Regions from separate parts of the Flintibacter porci genome, predicted to be linked through region 1. Evidence: predicted binding sites of a transcription regulator. Region 1 holds the regulator's gene; each other region holds the start of a gene.
What was found. Region 1 encodes HrcA, which represses chaperone genes, less so after heat shock. Its sites were predicted from a motif close to TGTTAGCACTCNNNNNNNNNGAGTGCTAACA; they were not measured.

Region 1 (4,220 bases):
GAGTACTGTGCCGAGCTCACCCCGGCCGCCCGTCGCATCGGCAGCGTGAACACCATTCTTCGCCGCTCCGACGGTACCTTGCTGGGGGACAACACCGACTACGACGGCTTTCTGTACCTGTTAAAGTCCGCCGGTGCCCAGGTGGAGGGCCGGAAAGCCCTGGTGCTGGGCAGCGGCGGAGCCTCCCTTACGGTGCGCTCGGTACTCTCCGAGCTGGGGGCAAGGGAGGTCGTTACCATCTCCCGTTCCGGGGAGAATAACTATCAGAATCTGGACCGCCACGCCGATGCCCAGATCATCGTCAACGCCACGCCGGTGGGGATGTACCCAAACAACGGAGTTTCCCCTGTGGATTTGGACCAGTTCCCCCAGTGTGAGGGTGTCTTTGATCTCATTTACAACCCGTCTAAAACCCAGCTGCTCCTCCAGGCACAGCACCGGGGGCTCATCTGGGGCAACGGCCTGGGGATGCTGGTGGCTCAGGCCAAAGCGGCCTCCGAGCGGTTCCAGGGCAAAAAGCTGCCCGACGAACTGGTGGCCAACATTACTGCCAAGCTGGAGCGGGAGACGAAAAACATCCTCCTCATCGGCATGCCCGGCTGCGGCAAGACCACGGTGGGCAAAGCATTGGCCCAGCGGCTGGGCCGCCCTCTGGCCGATGTGGACGAGAAGATAATAGAAGAGGCGGGCTGCTCCATCCCCCACATCTTTGCCAGCGAAGGGGAGGAGGGGTTCCGGGTCCGGGAACACCGGGCTCTGGCTCAGATCGCCAAGGAGTCCGGCCAGGTCATCTCCGCCGGAGGAGGCATCGTGACCCGGCCGGAGAACCGGGACAGAATGGAGGAGAACTCCGTGGTGGTCTGGCTGCGCCGGGACCTGGATAAGCTGCCCACTGACGGCCGGCCTGTCTCCCAAAGCGTGCCCCGGGAGGAGCTCTACCGCCGCCGGGCGCCCCTCTATGAGGCTATGGCCCAGGTGACGGTGGACAACAACGGCACGGTGGAGGACACCGTGGACGAGATCATCAGGAGGGTGATGGGATGAAAATTCTGGTCATCAACGGCCCCAACCTCAACATGCTGGGCATTCGGGAGCCGGACATCTATGGCAAGCAGGACTTTGCCGCCCTGGAGGCCTTTATCCGCCAGGCGGCAGACGAGTGCGGTGCTCAGGTGGAGCTCTTCCAGTCCAACCATGAGGGGGCCATTGTGGATAAAATCCAGTGGGCCTACGGGAAGATGGACGGCATCGTTATTAACCCCGCCGCCTATACCCACACCAGCGTGGCCATTTTGGACGCCCTGAAGGCGGTGGGCCTGCCCGCCGTGGAGGTCCACCTGTCCGATGTGAATGCCCGGGAGGAATTCCGGCACATCTCCTATGCAGGGATGGCCTGTGAGAAGTCCTTTATCGGCATGGGCTTTGAAGGGTACCGGGCCGCCATTCAATATCTGACTGGGAAACAACGGTAAGTCAAATTAGCAGTATCCCGGCATTTCTGCAAAGAAATGCCGGGCTTTTTTTGTTTAAAATAAATTCATAAAGTACCTATTGACAATCTTGCAGGTGGGTGGTACATTATCTTTAGCACTCAGGGAGAATGAGTGCTAAAACATAGAATGAGAAATGGAGGCGAGAGTATGGAGCTGACCAATCGAAAAAAGCGAATCCTGCGGGCCATTGTTGAGATCTATATCTCCACCGCGGAACCGGTAGGTTCCAAGGCCGTGGCAGAGCAGGCCGGACTGGACATCTCCACCGCCACCATACGAAATGAGATGGCCGACCTCACCGAACTGGGCTATCTGGAGCAGCCCCACACCTCGGCCGGACGGATTCCGTCCCCCATGGGCTACCGGCTCTACGTCAACGAGCTCATGGGTGAGCACCAGCTGACCATGCAGGAGACCCAGCGCATCAACGACGCGCTGAACCTGAAAATGGAGGAGCTGGACCGGGTCATCGACCGGGCGGGCAAGGTGCTCTCCCAGATCAGCGACTACCCCGTCTTTACCATGGCCCAGCCCAAGCAGCGGGTGACGGTGAAGCGGTACGACCTGCTGATGGTAGAGGAAAACGCCTTTATCGCTGTGGTGATGACCGACAACTCGGTGGTGCGCAACAAGCTCATCCACCTGTCCGATGAGCTCTCCGACACCCAGCTGCAGTTGCTGTCCACCGTTTTGAACAGCTCCTTTGTAGGTCTGACCGTGGAGGAAATGGAACAGGCTCTGGACAAGATGGAGACCCGTTCCGCACCCGGGGCATTCAACCTGATCTCCATGGTAGTGCAGTACGCCATCGAGGTGCTTCAGGAGCAGCGCAGCCAGACCATTCACACTTCGGGGATCACCCATCTGCTGGAACACCCTGAGTACCGCAGTCTGGACAAGGCCAAGCCTCTGATGACCTACCTGGCGGAAAACCAGGAGGGGTCCAAGCTGCCGGTATCCATGGAGAACGGCCAGAATATGAATATTCTCATCGGGCCGGAAAACGTCAGCGAGGCGCTGAAGGATACCAGCGTGGTCATGGCCAGCTATGACATTGGAGATAATATGCGGGGCGTCATCGGGGTGGTAGGACCCACCCGGATGGACTACGCCAAGGTGACCGCCCGCTTGTCCTATTTCGCCGACAGCCTGACCCGGATGTTCGGCAAGGGGGAACTTCCCCCCGGCGACGGGAACGACCAGGAATAGGAGGAACATTAGTTCATGAGCAAGAAAGAAAATAAGGCGGAGCAGACCGCTCCGGAGCAGCAGGAGCCGGTGGAGCAGCAGGCTGAGGTTCAGACCGAACCCCAGGCCGAGCAGACCCAGCCCCAGGGCGAGGCTCAGAGCGAGAGCGCCGATCCCCTCCTCACTGAGCTGGAGTCCCTGAAGGATCAGGTGGCCCAGCAGGAGGACAAATACCTGCGCCTGGCCGCCGAATACGACAACTACCGCCGCCGTACCGCCAAGGAGAAGGACTCCATCTGGAACGACGCCAAAGCGGATGCGGCTGTGGCCTTCCTGCCGGTGTACGACAATCTGGAACGGGCACTCAAGCAGGAGACCGCCGACGAGGCCTTTAAGAAGGGCGTGGAGATGACCATGACCCAGCTCAAGACCGTGCTGGAAAAGCTGGGCATCACCGAGATCCCCGCTCTGGGAGAGACCTTCGATCCCAACCTGCACAATGCCGTGATGCATGTGGAGGATGAGAACTTCGGCGAGAACACCGTCTGCGACGTGTTCCAGGCCGGCTTCCAGCTGGGCGACAAGGTCATCCGGTTTGCCATGGTAAAGGTGGCTAACTGATACGAAGCGCGGAGGATAGACGCGCAGGGGAGCTTGGAGCGCAGCGAGGGCGAGCGCAGGGCCGCAGGGCGGCCCGGAGACCAGCCCGAGACGGAGCGAAAGCGACCCGGCCGCGCGTCCAATCCGCAGCGTGACAATATAAACCTTATAAAATTTGTAAACAACAATCTTTTCATATATTAGGAGGAAACACATTATGTCCAAGATCATTGGTATTGACTTAGGTACGACTAACAGCTGCGTGGCGGTTATGGAGGGCGGCGACGCCGTCGTTATCCCCAACGCCGAAGGCAACCGCACCACTCCCTCTGTGGTGGCTTTTTCCAAGGACGGCGAGCGTATGGTGGGCCAGGTGGCCAAGCGCCAGGCTATCACCAACCCCGACCGCACCGTTATCTCCATCAAGCGTGAGATGGGCACCGACTACAAGGTGGACATCGACGGCAAGAAGTACACTCCCCAGGAGATCAGCGCCATGATCCTTCAGAAGCTGAAGGCTGACGCCGAGGCCTATCTGGGCCAGACCGTCTCCGAGGCCGTCATCACCGTCCCCGCTTACTTCACCGATGCTCAGCGTCAGGCCACCAAGGACGCCGGCAAGATCGCCGGCCTGGAGGTCAAGCGTATCATCAACGAGCCCACCGCTGCCGCTCTGGCCTACGGTGTGGATAAGGAGACCGCTCAGAAGGTCATGGTGTACGACCTGGGCGGCGGCACCTTCGACGTGTCCATCCTGGACATCGACGACGGCGTCATCGAGGTTCTGGCCACCGCCGGTAACAACCGTCTGGGCGGCGATGACTTCGATAAGTGCGTGATGGACTGGATGGCTGCTGAGTTCAAGAAGGCCGAGGGCATCGACCTGACCGGCGACAAGGTTGCCATGCAGCGCCTGAAGGAGGCCGCTGAGAAGGCTAA
Region 2 (4,220 bases), on a different contig from region 1:
ATGGCCTCGCTGACAAGGCGCACCGCCTCGTCTTGGCCCACCACACGCTGGTGGAGGATGTCCTCCAGGTGGAGCAGCTTCTCCCGCTCGCCCTCCATCAGACGGGCCACGGGAATGCCGGTCCAACGCTCGATGATGCGGGCGATCTCCTCCTCGGTGACCTTGTCCCGCAGCAGAGAGCGCTGCTTGCCCTCGTTGGCGATCTGCTCCTCCGCCTCCAGGGCCTTTTTCAGCTCGGGGATCTTGCCGTACTGGAGCTCGGCGGCCTTATTGAGGTCGTACTCCCGCTGGGCCTTCTCCAACTGGGCGTTGGCGGCCTCCAACTCCTCGCGGAGCTTCTGGACCTTGCCGATGGCGTTCTTCTCGTTGTCCCACTGGGCCTTCTTGGCGTTGAACTCCTCCCGCATGTCGGAGAGTTCCTTCTGGATCTCTGCCAGGTGCTCCTGGGAGATCTTGTCGGTCTCCTTTTTCAGAGCGGCCTCCTCAATCTCATGCTGGATGATCTTGCGCTGGATGATATCCAGCTCGGTGGGCATGGAGTCCATCTCGGTGCGGATCATGGCGCAGGCCTCATCCACCAGGTCGATGGCCTTATCGGGGAGGAACCGGTCGGTGATATAACGGTTCGAGAGGGTTGCGGCGGCGATGATGGCGCCGTCGGTGATCTTCACGCCGTGGTAGACCTCGTAGCGCTCTTTCAGGCCACGGAGAATGGCAATGGCGTCCTCCACGGAGGGCTCATTGACCATAACAGGCTGGAACCGGCGCTCCAGAGCGGCGTCCTTCTCAATATACTGGCGGTACTCGTTGAGGGTGGTGGCGCCGATGCAGTGCAGCTCGCCGCGGGCCAGCATGGGCTTGAGCAGGTTGCCTGCGTCCATGGAGCCCTCGGTCTTGCCGGCACCCACAATGGTGTGCAGCTCGTCGATGAAGAGGATGATGCGGCCCTCGCTCTTTTTGACCTCGTTCAAAACGGCCTTCAGCCGCTCCTCAAATTCGCCCCGGTATTTGGCGCCTGCAATGAGGGAGCCCATATCCAGGGAGAAGATGGTCTTGTCCTTCAGGCTGGCGGGCACATCGCCCTTGACGATCCGCTGGGCCAGGCCCTCGGCGATGGCGGTCTTGCCGACGCCGGGCTCGCCGATGAGGACGGGGTTATTTTTGCTCTTCCGGCTCAAAATCCGGATGACGTTACGGATTTCGTCGTCCCGGCCGATGACGGGGTCCAGCTTGTTCTGGCGAGCACGGTCCACCAGGTCGGTGCCGTACTTTTTCAGGGCATCATAGGTCTCCTCCGGGTTGTCGGAGGTGACACGCTGGTTGCCGCGGACGCTGGCTAGGGCCTGCATGACCTTCTCTTTCGTCACGTTATAAGTGCAGAACAGCTCCTTCAAATTGGAGTTAGGCCGCTCCATCAGACCGAGGAGCAGATGCTCCACGGAGATATACTCGTCCTTCATGGCGGAGGCCTGCTCCTGGGCGGCGGTGAGGGCGCGGTCCACATCCTGGGCCACGTACACCTTGTCGGCCTCCCGGCTGCCGCCGGACACCTTGGGCAGCTTGTTCACCAGGTCGGCGGCGGCAGCCTGGAAGCTGGGCACCGTCATGCCCATGGCGGTGAGCAGCTGGGGAATAAAGCCCTGCTCGTCGCTGACCAGAGCCAACAGCAGGTGCTCCTGCTCGATCTGCTGGTTGCCGTGGGCCTGGGCGATGTCCTGAGCCCCCTGGATGGCGGCCAGAGACTTCTGGGTAAACTGATTCATATTCATAGTAAGAAACCCTCCTTTTCATGGGGTTTGATGTTTTGGAAAATTAGCACTCTTATAAACTAAGTGCTAAGTGAATGATAGACCAAGTTTTTGAAAAATGCAAGAGAAAGTTTGAAAAAAGGGCGGGTAATTTACCCGCCCTTTCAGAGAGTCGCTGTTACTCGATGGCGATCTTCCGGCTCTGGGGGATCACCTCGCCCTGCTTGGGCAGGGTCAGCTTCAGCACGCCGTTATCATAGGCGGCGGTGATGTTTTCCTCCTGGATGCCGGAGACGTCAAAGGAGCGCTGGTAGCTGCCGCAGCGGCGCTCCCGGCACAGGTACTTGCCCTCCTCCTTCTTTTCGGAGGTCTCCTGGTGCTTGGCGGTGATGGTGAGAACGCCGTCCTGCAGGTGCAGGTCGATGTCGCCCTTATTAAAGCCGGGCAGATCAGCCTCCAGCAGGTAGTGGTCGCCCTTGTCCTGGATGTCGGTGCGGAAGGCGGGCAGCTGGCGCTGGCTGGCGGGGAACATGGAACGCTCAAATTCATCAAACAGGTCGTTGAAGCTGTTGCTCATACGTCCAAAGGGAATCATGCTATACATAATCAAAACTCCTTTCGGCCCAATGGGGAGCGGTTTGTATTTGCTCCCGGGCCCTTCTGAACTTTGACTTTAGTATAGTGCCCAATTATGAACAGTTCTTGCAAACATTGTGTCTAAATTGTAAATTCTAGCACTCTAGATATGAGAGTGCTAATTTTGGAGAGACGGCCTTGCCCCAAAAAGTGGAGGCTGATATAATGAAACAGAAGAAAACCGCCCTGTGGGCGGATTCCCATGTATAAATATAAAAGGAGGAACCCCATTGAAGATCCTTGTGTACGGCCCCAAGGCCCGACTTTGCCGCCCAGCTGGGAGCAGAGCTGGTATTCTGCACTCTGGACCAGTCGCCCCGCCAGGCGGCGGCGGAAAACCCGGACGCCCAGGTGCTCTTTGACGACCCCATTGTGGACGTGGGCCGGGAGATCATCGACCTGCTGCCTAACCTGAAGCTCATCCAGTCGGAGGGCGTGGCCTTCAACCGCATTGACCTGGAGGCGGCCCGGGAAAAGGGGATCTTCGTGTGCAACAACAAGGGCTGCAACGCCGACTCCGTGGCCGAACACACCGTCATGCTCATGCTCATGGCCCTGCGCCACGGCATCACCGGCCACAATGCGGTGAAGGCCGGCCTCCAGGTGAAGATGAAAGAGGCGGTCATGGCCTCGGGCAGCCCGGAGCTGGGAGAGCAGACCGTGGGCCTGGTAGGCTTCGGCGACATCGCTCAGGCCACCGCCCGGCGGCTCAAGCCCTTTGGCTGCAAGATGTACTATTACAGTCTCCACCGCCGTTCCCCCGAGGTGGAGGCCGATTTCTGGGTGGAATACCTGCCCCTGGAGGAGTTGGCTGCCACCTGCGACATCCTCTCCCTCCACTGCGCCGTTAACGACCAGACCCGGAACATGGTGAACGCCGACTTGGTCGCCAAGATGAAGCCGGGTATCATTCTGGTGAACACCGCCCGGGGCGACCTGGTGGACAATCTGGCGGTGCGCCAGGGCCTGATCGATGGGCGCATCGGCGGCATCGCTATGGACACCCTGGCTCCCGAGCCCACCCCCGCTGACCACCCCTTGGTGGATCTGCCCGCGGAGATCGCCGACCGGGCGATCTACTCCCCCCACCTGGGCGGCAACACCGGCGGTTCCTTCCGCCGGGCGCATAACAATATGTGGAACAATGTGAAGCTTATCCAGGAGGGCAAGCGGCCTAATTTTGTGGTAAATGGGCTGTAATCATTCTTTTTAGAAGCAAAACCGCAGTCGGAGTAAACCGGCTACGGTTTTTTGTTTGGGGGAACCCTTGTTCCTTTTTGCTTGCCCAAAAAGGAACCAAAAAGGCACCAGGGGGCTTCCTTCGATGAACACCTGGCTTGCGCCGGTGTTCATAGGCGTCGCCCCCTGGACCCCCGTTTACGGGGGACGCCCTCCTGAGGATTTGGCATTTGCGTCCGGCGGCTCCGAATACAAGACCTTGCATTCTTCTTGCCCCGGGCCTTAGGCCCTACCAGACGGAAATTTAAGGTGTTCGCGCTGTACGGACACCGCCTACTCTGGCAGAACCGTGGCAGCCGGGCAATCGATGACGGCCGCACCAAACAGGTAGGCAGGCACCAGGCGGTGTATGATAGAAGCAACCCTTCACATATTTTGATGGCAAAAGGGCCTAAGGCCCGGGAGTAGAGGGGGGCACGGTCAAAACTTAGACCGCCGGAAGATACGAAAAACCCAAAGGGACACGCTCCCGTAACAGGGGGTCCGGGGGCCGACTCCCCCTGTCAGGGGGAGATGGCCCGAAGGGCCAGAGGGGGTAGGGACAAGGTGACTGTGAGCGCCCGCTGCGCGTAGGCGCTCACCGGAACCGTCCCCCGG
Region 3 (4,220 bases), on a different contig from region 1:
CAGCAGGTCCTCTCCCGGCTTGACGTGGCCAGCCTTAATGAGGCGCAGCTGCTGGTTATCCTCCATAGTGGTAAACAGCACCGGCGAGGAGGTGGAAGAGGCGTTTTCCCGGATATAATCCAGATCGAACTCCAGGAGCTTATCGCCCTTCTTCACCTGGTCACCCTCCTGCACCAGGGCCTTGAAGCCCTGGCCCTTCAGGGCCACGGTATTGATGCCCACGTGGATGAGCATCTCCACCCCGTCCTCCAGCTCCAGGCCGATGGCGTGGTTGGTGTCAAAAACAAAGCTGATGGTAGCATCACAGGGAGCGGTGACCACACCCTCACAGGGCACCACAGTAGCGCCGTCGCCCATCATCTTCTCCGCAAAGGCCTCGTCAGGGGATGCGGTGATGGGGGCGGACTCCCCGTGGAAGGGGCTGCCGATGACGATGGTGCGCAGCAGAGCGCCGTGCTCTGGCTTGGCCTCCTCCTGGCTCTCGGGCTCAGTCTGGATGGCGGCTTGCTCCGCTCCGGCAGCGCCGGAACGCAGGTAGTCCTCCAGGTTGGCCTTGATGATATTGACCTGAGGACCATAGACCACCTGGACGCCCTGACCCTTCTGGATCACACCGGCCGCACCGGTGGATTTGAGCACCTGCTGGTTCACCTTGGATGCGTCATGGACAGTGCAGCGCAGGCGGGTGGCGCAGCAGTCCACATCGGAGATGTTGGCCGCGCCGCCCAAGCCCTGGGCAATGGCGGCGGACACCTGGTCCTCCCCGCCCTGCTCCTTGCGGGCGTTGTAGTCGGCCTTGGTGTACAGCTTGGTCTCCTGGTCGCCCTCCTCCCGGCCGGGAGTCTTGAAGTTAAACTTCTTAATGAGGAAGGAGAACACGAAGTAGTAGACCAGGAAGAACACAATGCCCAGGGGGATAATCAGCAGCCAGCTGGTTTTTTCATTGCCCTGGAGGATGCCGAACAGGGCCAGGTCAATAAAGCCGCCGGAGAAGGTCAGGCCTACGGTGATGTTGAGGATGTGGCAGAGCATATAGGCAAGGCCCGCAAACACGGAGCTGATGATAAACAGCACCGGGGCCACAAACAGGAAGGAGAACTCCAGAGGCTCGGTGATGCCGGTGAGGATGGAGGTGAGAGCGGCAGACAGGAGCAGGCCGCCCACCTGCTTTTTCCGTTCCGGCTTGGCACAGCGGTACATGGCCAGAGCCGCTCCGGGGAAACCGAAGATATACAGCACAAATTCACCGGTGAAGCACCAGGTGCCGGCCGTGGAGAAGTGAGTCACGGTGGGATCAGCCAGCTGGGCAAAGAAAATGTTCTGGGCTCCGGCCACCATGGTGCCCGCCACCTCCATGGTGCCGCCCACAGCGGTCTGCCAGAAGGGCAGATAGAACACGTGGTGCAGGCCGAAGGGAATGAGCAGGCGCTTGATCATGCCGAACAGGAAGGTGCCGAAGTAACCCGAGCTGTACACCACCATACCCAGGGCGTTGATGCCCTCCTGAATGGGCTGCCAGACAAAAAACATCAGAATGCCTACCAGGGCAAAGACCAGGGTGCTGATGATGGGCACAAACCGGGTGCCGCCGAAGAAGGAGAGCACCTGGGGCAGCTGGATCTTATAAAAGCGGTTGTGCAGGGCAGCGACTCCCAGACCTACGATGATGCCGCCGAAGGCGCCCATCTGCAGGGATGTGATGCCCAGCACGGTAGCGGTGGAGCCCTCCAGCAGGTTTTCCACCCCGCCGGTCAGGCTGATCATGGCGGAGATGCTGGAGTGCATCACCAAGAAGGAGACGGCAGCGGCCAGGGCGGCCACTTCCTTCTCCTGGCGGGCCATACCGATGGCTACGCCGATGGCGAAGATCAAGGGCAGGTTATCAAAGATCACGCCACCGCACTTGCTCAAAACGGAGAAAATAAAGTACGGGACCGTGCCGGGCCCCATCAGGCCCAGCAGGTTATAGGTGGCCAGGGTGGTCTCGTTAGTAAACGAGCTTCCCAGGCCCAGCAGCAGTCCTGCCACCGGCAGGATGGCGATGGGGAGCATAAAGGATCTGCCCACCCGCTGCAGCACGCCAAAAAACTTTTCCTTCATCGTGCAACCTCCTTATTCAAGCTCGCCGGCCAGTTGCTCAGATGAAAAAAGCACTAACCGACAACTATTACATTTTGTCTATGTAATAGCTAAGGTTAGTGCCTGACAGTACAGTAACACACCTATTTAACATGGATTCTGGCGGGAGTATAGCACACCCCTTCCTGCCTGTCAATCTACCCCTAAACATTTTCGCCCAAATAAACAATTATATACATTGTTTTTTGTGCGCAGTGCCGGTTTCTTTTGGCACTCACTGTTCCGGCGTCCCCATATCTTTCCCGGAAAAAGATTTGCTCCTCACCAAAAACAATGGTAAAATATAGGTCTCCAAGACAAGCAAAGGAGGTAGCGACCGGTGTCGAACGCTGCATTTACCAAACTGATGATCGCCCAGGGGCTCAAGCGGCTGCTGAAAACCACATCCTTTGTCAACGTCTCCGTGGGGGACATCGCCCGGGAGTGCAAAATCAGCCGCAACACCTTCTACTATCACTTCAAAGATAAGTATGATCTCATCTCCTGGATCTTTTATACCGAGATCACCTCCATCCTCAGCGATGACATCTCCCTGGGCCACTGGCGGGACAGCCTGCTTTCGCTGTGTAAGTACATGCAGGAAAACCGGGATTTCTATCTCAACGTCCTTGAGTTTCAGGGGCAGAACAGCTTTTCCGAGTGTCTGATGGACTTCTACCAGGGCCTGGTGGCCCACCTGCTCTTCCATGCTGACAGCCAGCCCGCCCTGTCCCAGGAGCAGATCCGGATGGTCTCCCGCTTTTACGCCCACGGCATCACCGGCGTGCTGCTGGACTGGGCACACAACGGCATGACCGCCGACCCGGAACCCGCCGTCACTATGCTGGAAAAGCTTCTCTCCAGCGACACAGTCCACCAGATCTTATCCACCCAGCCCAAGTCTCATTCCGCCTCCTCTTTTTAGGACAGATTATTAAATCTGTCCTATTTTTGCGCATTTGTCTGATTTTGTATCTACTCAAGTTCGAACAAGAACCATAAAATAATCTTAATATATCTTAAGGCATGTCCAGGTGCACCGTCCACCCGGCAGCATCGGCGTGCCCTTTATCTTCTGCAAAGTAGGAGAAATTTGGAATGAAGATCGCCATTATGACAGACAGCAACAGCGGCATCACCGCCCAGGAGGCTCAGCAGCTGGGCGTTGCCCTTCTGCCCATGCCCATTCAGATCGACGGTCAGATGTACCTGGAGGGAATCGACCTGTTCCCTTCTGAGTTCTACGCCCGCCTGGCCCAGGGGGCCGATGTGTCCACCTCCCAGCCCTCCCCTGCTGATACTATGGAGCTGTGGGACAAGCTGTTGGAGGAGTATGACCAGCTGGTCTACATCCCCATGACAAGCGGTCTGAGCGGCACCGCCGCCACCGCCGCCAGCCTGGCCTGCGACGATCCCTATGAGGGCCGGGTGTTTGTGGCCGACAACAAGCGCATCTCCGCCCCCCAGCGCCAGTCGGTGCTGGACGCGCTGGCTCTGCGGGAGCGGGGCAAGTCCGGCGCAGAGATCAAGCAGCGCCTGGAGGAGGCCTCTCTCCACTCCCAGATCTACATCATGGTAGACACCCTCCACTATCTGAAAAAAGGCGGCCGGATCACTCCCACCGCTGCTCTGCTGGGCAGCGCATTGAACCTCAAGCCTATTCTTCAGCTCCAGGCCGGCAAGCTGGACGCCTACAAGAAGGTGCGGGGCACCAAGGCCGCCAAGACCGAGCTGGTCCATGCACTGGAGGCCAAACTCCCCTGCCTAGAGGGAGAGGGCAAGCTCATCGTCCAGACCGCCTACTCCGGCTCTGACGAGCTGGGTGCGGAGTGGAACGAATTCGTCCAGCAGGCTTTCCCCCAGTTCCAGGTCTACTCCACCGTGCTCCCCATGAGCATTGCCTGCCACACTGGTCCGGGCGCGCTGGGCGTGGCCTGTGTCCGGGAGCTGCCCGTCGACTAACCGAACATAGAAAAAAACCGCGGTTTCGTTGGAAACCGCGGTTTTTTCATGCTGTTTTCAGTGTCGCTTGGCCGCTTTCAGTCGAGCCAGAGCACGGGCTAGGGCGGCCTTGGAATTGTAATAATCCCGCATGCTCAGCT

Region 2: a site for HrcA is predicted at 1,811-1,841, ahead of clpB (ATP-dependent chaperone ClpB). Genes of this name have one in related genera too.
Region 3: a site for HrcA is predicted at 2,345-2,375, ahead of dhaS (dihydroxyacetone kinase transcriptional activator DhaS). Genes of this name have one in related genera too.

What each region holds. Positions count from the first base shown of each region.
Region 1 covers NZ_JBHEVB010000001.1:117,722-121,941, reverse strand. The annotation lists gene ACEVJL_RS00540 (shikimate kinase) at 1-1,044, shown strand, start outside; gene aroQ (type II 3-dehydroquinate dehydratase) at 1,041-1,472, shown strand; gene hrcA (heat-inducible transcriptional repressor HrcA) at 1,641-2,702, shown strand; gene grpE (nucleotide exchange factor GrpE) at 2,718-3,302, shown strand; gene dnaK (molecular chaperone DnaK) at 3,499-4,220, shown strand, end outside.
Region 2 covers NZ_JBHEVB010000008.1:34,922-39,141, reverse strand. The annotation lists gene clpB (ATP-dependent chaperone ClpB) at 1-1,769, opposite strand, end outside; gene ACEVJL_RS10175 (Hsp20/alpha crystallin family protein) at 1,927-2,352, opposite strand; gene ACEVJL_RS10170 (2-hydroxyacid dehydrogenase) at 2,625-3,584, shown strand.
Region 3 covers NZ_JBHEVB010000002.1:179,648-183,867, forward strand. The annotation lists gene ACEVJL_RS02760 (PTS sugar transporter subunit IIABC) at 1-2,100, opposite strand, end outside; gene dhaS (dihydroxyacetone kinase transcriptional activator DhaS) at 2,459-3,043, shown strand; gene ACEVJL_RS02770 (DegV family protein) at 3,217-4,080, shown strand; gene ACEVJL_RS02775 (F0F1 ATP synthase subunit epsilon) at 4,138-4,220, opposite strand, start outside.